DNA from 3 places in the Cytobacillus sp. FSL K6-0129 genome. Region 1 is predicted to be linked to each of the others. Evidence: riboswitches for the same ligand, from Rfam matches in the RefSeq annotation. Region 1 holds a riboswitch; each other region holds the start of a gene.
What was found. Region 1 has a riboswitch for S-adenosylmethionine ahead of MHI57_RS11085 (methionine ABC transporter ATP-binding protein). Riboswitches for the same ligand answer to the same signal wherever they lie in the genome.

Region 1 (3,170 bases):
AACGGTAATACCCGAAACAAGCGCTGGCATAGATTCAGGGATGAGTACTTTCCATATAATTGTACTTGTTTTTGCACCCATCGATTTAGAGGCTTCAATGACACCTTTATCAATTTCACGTAAGCCAATTTCCACCATTCTTGCATAGAAAGGTGCTGCACCAATAATGAGTGCTGGTAATGCTGCATTTTCACCAATCATTGTCCCTAAAATCATTTTTGTGAAAGGGATTAATAACACAATCAAGATTAAAAACGGAATGGATCGAAAGACATTGACGAATGCCGCAATGATCTTATTAACTAGCTGATTTTGCCATATATTACCTTTAGAGGTTAAGAACAAAAGTAATCCAAGAATAATTCCTAAAATAAACGTGGCTATAACAGAAATACTTGTCATATATAAAGTTTCTTTTGTTGCTTCCCACATTCTTTCCCAATCCACATTTGGTAGCCATTCATTAAGCATGGGAAATCACCTCCACGCCAACCTTCTGCGAATGAATATATTCAATCGCGCGGGTAACCTCATCCGACTCTCCATCTATATGAATAAATAAGGTACCGTAAGAGCCACTTTGTGTTTGGGATATCTTTCCTTGTAATACATTCACTGTTACATTGTAGTGGCGAATTAAGTTTGTGATTAATGGTTGTTCCGCTGAACCACCTACAAATCCAAGTTGAACAATTTGGCCATTTGGATAAGCACTCAGTAAATGTGTAATCGTTTCCTTCGTTTCTTCCGGTTCGGTCACTTGTTGAACAAATCGCTTCGTAATAGGTTCTTTTGGCTTTTGGAACACATCTAGCACTTCGCCAATTTCAACAATTCTTCCACCTTCCATGACAGCCACACGGTGGCAAATCTTGCGAATGACATGCATTTCATGCGTAATTAACACAATAGTTAACCCTAAACGTTCATTAATATCAACAAGTAAGTCGAGAATACTATCAGTTGTTTGCGGATCTAGAGCACTTGTCGCTTCATCACATAACAGTACTTTAGGATTATTGGCAAGTGCTCTAGCAATACCTACTCGCTGTTTTTGTCCACCGCTTAATTGCGAGGGATAGGCATCCTCTCGACCATCTAGTCCAACCAATTTAATTAATTCATTAACTCTCTCTAGTCGCGCTTTCTTAGGTACACCAGCAATTTCTAATGGAAACGCAATGTTTTCTCGTACTGTTCGAGACCACAATAAATTAAAATGTTGGAAAATCATGCTTATTTCTTGTCTAGCCTTTCTTAAGCTAGCACCTTTTATGCGAGAAACTTCATTCCCAGCTACAGATACAACGCCTTCCGTCGGGATTTCAAGTCCATTTAACATACGAATCAATGTACTTTTACCCGCACCACTGTATCCGATTACACCGAATATTTCACCCTCGTTAATTTCGAGGTTAACATTGTCTACTGCATTTACTTTCCCGTTTTTCGTTGAGAAAATCTTTTTTACATCTTTTATTGAAATCATTTTATACTTCACCTCTTCAATCCAGAAAAACCAACACATTTATAGCATATCCATTGTTTATAAAAAAAGCCTTCCTGCTTATGAGCAGAAAGGCTTGTTATGAAAATTCCTTTCTCTCATCTTTCAAAGCTAATGCTTTGAGTGAATTGGCACCATTTCAATTAAATGACGGTTGCCGGGCTTCAAAGGGCACTTCCCTCCACCTCTCTAAATAAGAGCAAACTATGAATATATTGAATTTTTTTGTGTACCTGTGTAATAGTATCATGTCATTGAAGTAGGTGTCAAATCTGAAATAATAGTTGTTAGACCCTTATATTTAATGAAGCAATACCGGTTGCCGCTTCAATAGCAGATTCAAGATCATCGATCAAATCTTCTACATTTTCAATTCCAATTGATAATCGGATTAAGTCTTCAGGTACACCTGCTTGTTTTAACCCATCTTGATTAAGTTGTTGATGCGTTGTGCTTGCTGGATGTATAATAAGACTTTTTGCATCACCTACATTCGCTACATGTGCGAACAGCTCAACCGAATTAATAACCTTCGCACCTGCTTCACGCCCACCAGATATGCCAAAAACGACAACTGCCCCTGCACCTTTAGATAAATATTTGTCTGCTAATTCTTTATTAGGATGGTTGTCATCGCCCGGATAAAGTACCCAATTAACAGCAGGATGATTATTTAAATATTGCACAATTTTTTTCGTATTAGCAATATGTTCTTTCATTCGAACCGTTAACGTTTCTAAACCTAACGTAAATTGGAAGGCGCTTTGTGCACTTAGTGCTGGACCTAAATCTCTTAGAAGCTGCACTCTCGCTTTAGTAATATATGCTACAGGGCCCAGTGCCTCACTATATACTATATCGTTATAGCTTGTATCCGGCTGACTTAATCCTGGATACTTCTCTGAGTTCCAATCAAATTTACCACCGTCAACAATGATCCCCCCCATTGTCGTCCCATTCCCAAGTAACCATTTCGTTGCAGAGTGAACAACAATGTCTGCGCCATGCTCAATTGGCCGACATAGATAAGGAGTTGCAAATGTGTTATCAACCACTAACGGCACACCATGTTCATGTGCGATATTTGAAACTGTTTCAATATCTAGTACTTGTAAACTCGGGTTACCAATGGTTTCGGCAAATACAGCTCGTGTCTTCTCATTGATTGCTGCTCGTAGTTCCTCTTCATTATTAATATCGATAAGCCTAACGTTGATGCCGTACTTTGGTAAAGTGACTGTAAATAAATTATATGTACCTCCATATAAATTAGAGGCAGCTACAATTTCATCACCCGCTTGAACAATATTAAGAAGAGCTAAGTAAATGGCTGCTTGCCCGCTTGCTAATGCTAATGCGCCTGTTCCCCCTTCTAACAATGCAACTCTTTCCTCAAACACAGTAACCGTTGGATTATGAATACGAGAATAAATATATCCTGTTTCTTTTAAGCCAAATAAGTCTTGCGCATGCTCTGTATTCTGGAATTGATAAGCATTATTTTGATAGATTGGGACCGCTCTTGCCCCTGTTACTGGATCAGGTTTTAGCCCACCATGAACACCAATTGTTTCAAATCGAAGTTGCTTTTCTTTTTCTGCCATTTTACATCTCTCCTCTTTTTTAAATTGGAAAGAAAAGACGACCAAAAACCCTCTTCACA
Region 2 (3,170 bases), 1.2 Mb from region 1:
GAATCAAATTGAAGTATGAGCCGGGTAAAAGGGCAAAACAAAGCTTACATAAATAGCTGGATATGCATCTAGTAGTGGAAGGGTGATTTCACCTTTCATTCAAATGCGTAAGAAAAATTAGAAATTATTGTATCCCCCTTATATCCCAGCTACTTGGTTTAATTTAGACTAAAACTACACACCACCCGACTCCTTAATTGAAAATAGTTTCATGTGATTTTATTGAATATTTAAAAGAGAAGGTCTATAATTTTATATAAATAGTAAAGGTGGTGCTCTAATAGTGAACAGCAAGGATATGTCCAATCATGTATTTTTTGATATATTAGCAGAGAAAATTAAAAGAGATAGTCATGAAGAGTACAATCAATTTGTTAATTATGTAAACGTATTAGCTGAGGATAAAGGGTGGAAGGAATTACAAGAAGAGGTTGTTCATTTACAAGCTTTTCTTTCATATTTAGATGATAAGTTAGCTATCATCGATGATTATGAAGATATTATGAATATGAAAGCAACTTTGCTTGATATGATTGTTAACGATTTAAATGATACGTCTGTTTATCTTTTAGTGGAGGCTCTTATGTATAATAAAGAGCTGAATTATTTGCAATCCTTTGTATCTCCAGTTGAATATTGGGTGTCAGTAATAAAGGCAAAAGAAAGACTTTGTGCTGCATAAAAGATTTATTATAAAAAGCTGTTGACAGCGCCGGATGATAAGGTTATTCTGATTAATAATTAATGACTCTTAAAATTTAAAAAATTCAATTTATCAAGAGAGGTGGAGGGACTGGCCCTTTGAAGCCTCAGCAACCGACCAAAACTAGGTAACGGTGCTAATTCCAAGATAGATAAGTTGAGGATATGGCGATATATCGTGAGCCCCTCTTCTTTAGCAAGAGGGGCTTTATCTATGCCGATTAGACGACTAAAGGCGGCTTTCGATGGAAGAGTACAATCTCTTTTTATTGAAAGTGGTCTTTTTTCTGCTCTTGAAAAAAGGTGTTGGACATAAAAAATTGATGTTTCAAATTCAATTTATGAAAAAACAACCATTGTGCTGGCATATTCAAAAGCTCATCACTGATAGATGGTTCCGAGTCGAGTTTGTTTATTATAAGTGAAATGTGAGAGGAGAATGAAAAATGAATCATCACCAGTTTGATACAATAGCGCTTCATGGGGGGCAAGTGCCAGATCCTGTTACAAAGTCGAGAGCCGTACCAATATACATGACTTCATCCTATGTGTTTGAAGATACCGATCATGCAGCAAGCTTATTTCAGATGCAAGAGCCTGGCTTTATTTATTCAAGGAATGCAAATCCAACCAATGCAGTGTTTGAGGAGAGAATGGCACAGTTAGAAGGTGGCGTAGCCTCATTTGCTGTTTCATCTGGGCAAGCAGCGATTTCCATTGCCCTTTTAACACTTGCAAGAGCAGGCGATGAGATAGTTTCTACACAGGCTCTTTATGGTGGTACCTACCATTTATTTGCAGAAACGTTTAGTAAATTCGGTATCAATGTTCATTTTGTTGATGGGACGGACTTTACATCTTTAGAAGGAAAAATTAATAAAAGGACAAAGGCGATTTTCACAGAGACAATTGGCAACCCGAATATGGAGGTAGCACATTTAGAAAAGTTAAGTGAGATAGCGAAACGTCACGGCCTACCATTAGTAGTAGATAATACATTTACTACGCCATTTTTACTAAAACCACTTGCATTTGGCGCGGATATAGTCGTTCATTCAGCAACTAAATTTATTGGTGGACATGGTACGGCAATCGGTGGGGTGATTGTAGATGGAGGAAGATTCGAATGGAGTAACGAAAGATTTCCTTCCTTTAATGAGAAAAAGCCTGCTATTGGTAATCGCAGCTATGTTGAAATTTCTAGGGAAAAAGCTTTTATTCTTAAAGCAAGATTTGAACTTGGCCATGACTTAGGGGCAACGCTGTCTGCCTTCAATAGCTGGTTATTTATTCAAGGTCTGGAGTCATTAAGTGTCAGAGTAGAAAAGCAAGTCGCTAATGCACAAGTTTTGGCTAAACGGTTAGGAGAGTTACCTCATATTTCTTGGGTGAACTACCCTGGGTTAGAAAGCCATCCACAATATCATCTCGGGAAAAAGTATTTTCCGAGTGGGGCAGGTGCAATCTTTACATTTGGCATCAAAGGGGGAATCAGTACAGCTAAAAGGTTTATCAACTCACTAAAGCTGGTATCACATTTAGCAAATGTTGGTGACGCGAAAACGCTCATTATTCATCCAGCGAGTACAACACATGCTCGTCTTTCACCTGGACAACAAGCGGAGGCGGGTGTGAGTCCCGAAATGATCCGCCTTTCTGTTGGCTTAGAGGATCCTGTAGATGTGATGGCTGATATCACGCAAGCGTTAAAACAATGTACGTAGGTTTATTACGATTTGCATTATAAAGGGTGAAAAGTGTGAAGTTAAACTGCTTATCAAAGAACCATTCTTTATTCCTTTACCATATACTTTGTTGATCGCATGTCTCAGGCGATTCACCTCATACAGTATGAATGACAATATTTTTCTCAAACAGAGCCATCAACACTGATATCTTACCATTACGACGCGCCTGTTTCCTTTCATGAAAAGGGGGATAGAGCCATCGCGTAATTCCCTGTATGAACTAGTTGCCTTTGATTATCTAATGGATGAAACCTTTTTATCTTTCCTTCGTATGTATTAAAAAGACGAACGGAAAGAGGAGGAATGGGGTATGGATAGACCAGTACTTAAATTGCCTCGTACTAAATGGGAATGGGGATGCGACATACTTGGTCTTATTGTATTCATTGGGTCGATTGTATTCTTAGTTGTTTCTTGGTCAGCTATACCTGAACAAGTACCGGGTCATTACAATGCTTCAGGGGAAGTTGATCGGTGGGGTTCTAAATATGAATTATTTATCTTACCAATTATCGGCGTGTTTCTATGGTTCATGATGGGGATATTTGAACGGTTTCCTCATATTCATAATTACCCTGCACGCATCAATGAATCAAATGCAGCCGCATTTTACTTAACGAGTAGAAAAATGCTAAATGTCATAAAGAATATTTGCCTCGCATTATTCGGCTTTATACTTATACAATCCATTAGAGTAGCATTAGGATGGGCGGACTCTTT
Region 3 (3,170 bases), 1.1 Mb from region 1:
CTTCCCTACAGGAATAATCGCACTATACTTCGCTCGTTTCTCTTCCTTTACCGAAAAGGCTTGTACATATTCCTTAAAAGATTGCCGATTTCGCCTGCCATCGTTTAAACCACCGCGATATCCTCTCTCTTCAATCAGTTGGGCCACTGCACGTAAATGGTCACCAATTATTAAACTTGTTGAAAATGAAAAAGAGGAGCCCGTAATCTTCTGTTGATGTTTCGGTCGAATCTTATTTGTAGCAATCACATCAATGGCTACTGGTGCACTCATCTTTAATTCTTTCATCACAGCTATACTATGAGCTAATGGCGGACAAGCTAAATTCTCCCAACCAATTGTATCAAGCGCTGATTTTTTCATCACATGAGGAACAGCGACTAAGGAATTAACGGATAACTCACCTTTACCTAAAAAATGATTAAGAGAGAACTTTGATACTGCTGTCGGATGTGGTCTAATGGGGCGCTTCATTGTCCAGCTTAAATCATTTAGGGCAATATCAGCCCCATCCCGAATGCCATCAAGCAGTGCTTGTAGCTCCTGAGCTCTAACGACAATATCACCATCAATAAAAAGAAGCGTATCCCCTTTTGCCTCCCTTGCACCAATTGCTCGTCCAATATCCACCCCTAGAGGTTCTTTATAAACAAGCTTTCTACATTCAAATGCTTCCGCTATTTTCTCCGATCCATCTGTTGAACCATTCAAAACAGCGATGATTTCATATGGCTCAATCTTCACTAACTCTTCTAAAACGGCTGACAACGTAGATTCTTCATTCTGAATGGGAATAATAACAGATAGATTCATAACACTTCACTTCTCTCCTTCAGCAAAATTAATAGTCTCCTTTGTGCTAACTATAGCCTTTTCCATCACAAACCCGAGAAAAACACTAAGTAATATCAATATATACAGCTTGGCCAATTTTGTTCTCGGACAAGTATACAATCTATGAAAGATGGTGCGATAGACAGGGTAGATTGGTTTAATTATGGGGGCATTGATCCGATTCGGCACTAAAAAATATATTATTACTATTCGTTAGGAGATGTTAAAGTAGATATATATGTATTTAAGGGGGAGTACAAATTGGAATTCGAGTTGAATTTTATTTGGATTGCCGTCGGTTTAGCATTACTTGGCTATTTCATAGGCAATGGGTTGAAGCAATTTAGTAGTAAAAATGAAGGTAATATGAATCATTTACTTGTGGAGCAAAGCCACCTTCATCTTTACTTTTATTTAAGTGAAGCAGACATGAAGGATCTATTACAGAAGCATTCTCACGCACCAAAAGTCATTCTTAATGGCAAGCATTATTACCATCTACATAAATTTCGCAAGTGGCTTGAATCTGATGATATATATCACTCATGAAGAATTTATTTTGACAGCTTCCATTTATTATGCTAATCTATCTGTAAAATTCAAAATATTATAAATATGTAATTCTCTTATTCAGAGAGGTGGAGGGACTGGCCCGATGAAACCCAGCAACCTTTAACAATTATTTGTTAAAAAGGTGCTAATTCCTGCAAAGTGTAATAGCTTTGGCAAATAAGAGAGGATAAAGACCTCTCTATTTTTAATTAGAGAGGTCTTTTGTATTTTCAAAACTTAATAACAAAGGCAACAGATGCATGATTGCTTAAAAGGGAAGCCCGGTGGAATGCCGGCACGGTCCCGCCACTGTGAAGGAGAGCGACTTATCATTGACCACTATTTCATAATAGAAATGGGAAGGGATAACGAGCGATAATCCGAAGTCAGGAGACCTGTCTGTTGTTTGCACTTAGACTCTACGGATGCATAGAGAGGAGTGATGAATACGTGTTGAGCAAATCAAATGGTCTCAACTCTAGTTAATATTGCGTATGAATCTCTCATTTAATAATAAATAGAGAGATTTTTTGTTGAGAAAATACAATCTAAAGGAGTGTTTAAATTGACTGAAGTAAAAAGTTCAAATGTAGGTTATCCAAGAATTGGCGAGAAGCGGGAGTGGAAGAAAGCTCTAGAACAATTTTGGAGTGGTAAGTTGAATAAAGAGACTTTTCTGCAACAAATGGAAGTCATTCGTTTATCCTCTCTCGAGAAGCAAAAACAACTTGGCGTTGATCTCATCCCGGTTGGCGATTTCACACTGTATGATCATGTCCTTGATACAGCTGTGATGTTTGGACTTGTTCCTGAGCGTTTTACATACAGAGGTGGGAAAGTTGATATCGAAACGTATTTTGATATTGCCAGAGGGAACAAAGATGCCGTGGCAGCTGAAATGACCAAATGGTTTAATACAAACTATCACTACATCGTGCCAGAACTCAACAACCTCACGCCAACACTTGCTGAAAACCGGCCACTTGCCTTTTATAAAGAAGGAAAAGAGAAGCTTGAAATCGACGGGAAACCGGTTATCTTGGGCCCGATTACGTTTGTGAAATTATCAAAAGGCTATAAAGAAAGTGAATTCAAATCAATCGTCAATCAATTCGTTCCTCTTTATGTACAAATTTTAAAAGAATTACAGCAAGAAGGTGCCTTGTGGGTACAAATCGATGAACCTATTTTAGCAACTACCCTCACAGAAGAAGACATCTCACTCTATCAAGCAGTTTACCAAACATTACACCAGGCAGCACCACAGATAAATATCATTTTACAAACGTATTTTGAAAGCATCACTTATTATGAAGCTGTTACCTCATTACCTGTGCAAGCGATCGGCCTTGATTTTGTCCATGATGCAGGTCAAAACCTCGCTTCCTTACAAAAATTCGGCTTCCCAAGTGATAAAGTATTAGCTGCAGGTGTCATCGATGGCCGTAATATCTGGGGCGCTAAACTTGATAATAAGCTCTCTCTTCTAGAAGAAATTACAGCAATTGTTCCGAAAGATCGCTTAATCATCCAGCCTTCATCCAGCTTATTGCATGTACCCGTTACAGTCAAAATTGAAGAAACACTAGATCATACATTAAAGACCGCACTCGCCTTTGCTGATGAAAAATTACAAGAAATCGTAGTGCTAACGAAAGGAATAAGAGAAGGAAAAGAGCAAATCCAAGATGAGATAAACGAGAGACGAACTGCTATCGAGGCACTAAATCAATCTTCTATTAGAAACAATCAACAAGTACAAACAGCCATTCAAAACTTACCAT

Region 2: it holds a riboswitch for S-adenosylmethionine, as region 1 does, so the genes downstream of both, MHI57_RS17230 (O-acetylhomoserine aminocarboxypropyltransferase/cysteine synthase family protein) here and MHI57_RS11085 (methionine ABC transporter ATP-binding protein) in region 1, are expected to answer to the same signal.
Region 3: it holds a riboswitch for S-adenosylmethionine, as region 1 does, so the genes downstream of both, metE (5-methyltetrahydropteroyltriglutamate--homocysteine S-methyltransferase) here and MHI57_RS11085 (methionine ABC transporter ATP-binding protein) in region 1, are expected to answer to the same signal.

Annotation. Positions count from the first base shown of each region.
Region 1 is NZ_JBBOXM010000001.1:2,223,302-2,226,471, forward strand. Features, by position in the region: gene MHI57_RS11080 (methionine ABC transporter permease) at 1-471, opposite strand, end outside; gene MHI57_RS11085 (methionine ABC transporter ATP-binding protein) at 464-1,489, opposite strand; SAM riboswitch class I at 1,603-1,707, opposite strand; gene MHI57_RS11090 (O-acetylhomoserine aminocarboxypropyltransferase/cysteine synthase family protein) at 1,795-3,111, opposite strand.
Region 2 is NZ_JBBOXM010000001.1:3,419,667-3,422,836, forward strand. Features, by position in the region: gene MHI57_RS17225 (hypothetical protein) at 284-682, shown strand; SAM riboswitch class I at 770-861, shown strand; gene MHI57_RS17230 (O-acetylhomoserine aminocarboxypropyltransferase/cysteine synthase family protein) at 1,149-2,426, shown strand; gene MHI57_RS17235 (DUF1648 domain-containing protein) at 2,761-3,170, shown strand, end outside.
Region 3 is NZ_JBBOXM010000001.1:3,303,423-3,306,592, reverse strand. Features, by position in the region: partial or broken gene MHI57_RS16600 (glycosyltransferase family 2 protein) at 1-813, opposite strand, end outside; gene MHI57_RS16595 (DNA-binding protein) at 1,096-1,383, shown strand; SAM riboswitch class I at 1,458-1,570, shown strand; cobalamin riboswitch at 1,624-1,803, shown strand; gene metE (5-methyltetrahydropteroyltriglutamate--homocysteine S-methyltransferase) at 1,952-3,170, shown strand, end outside.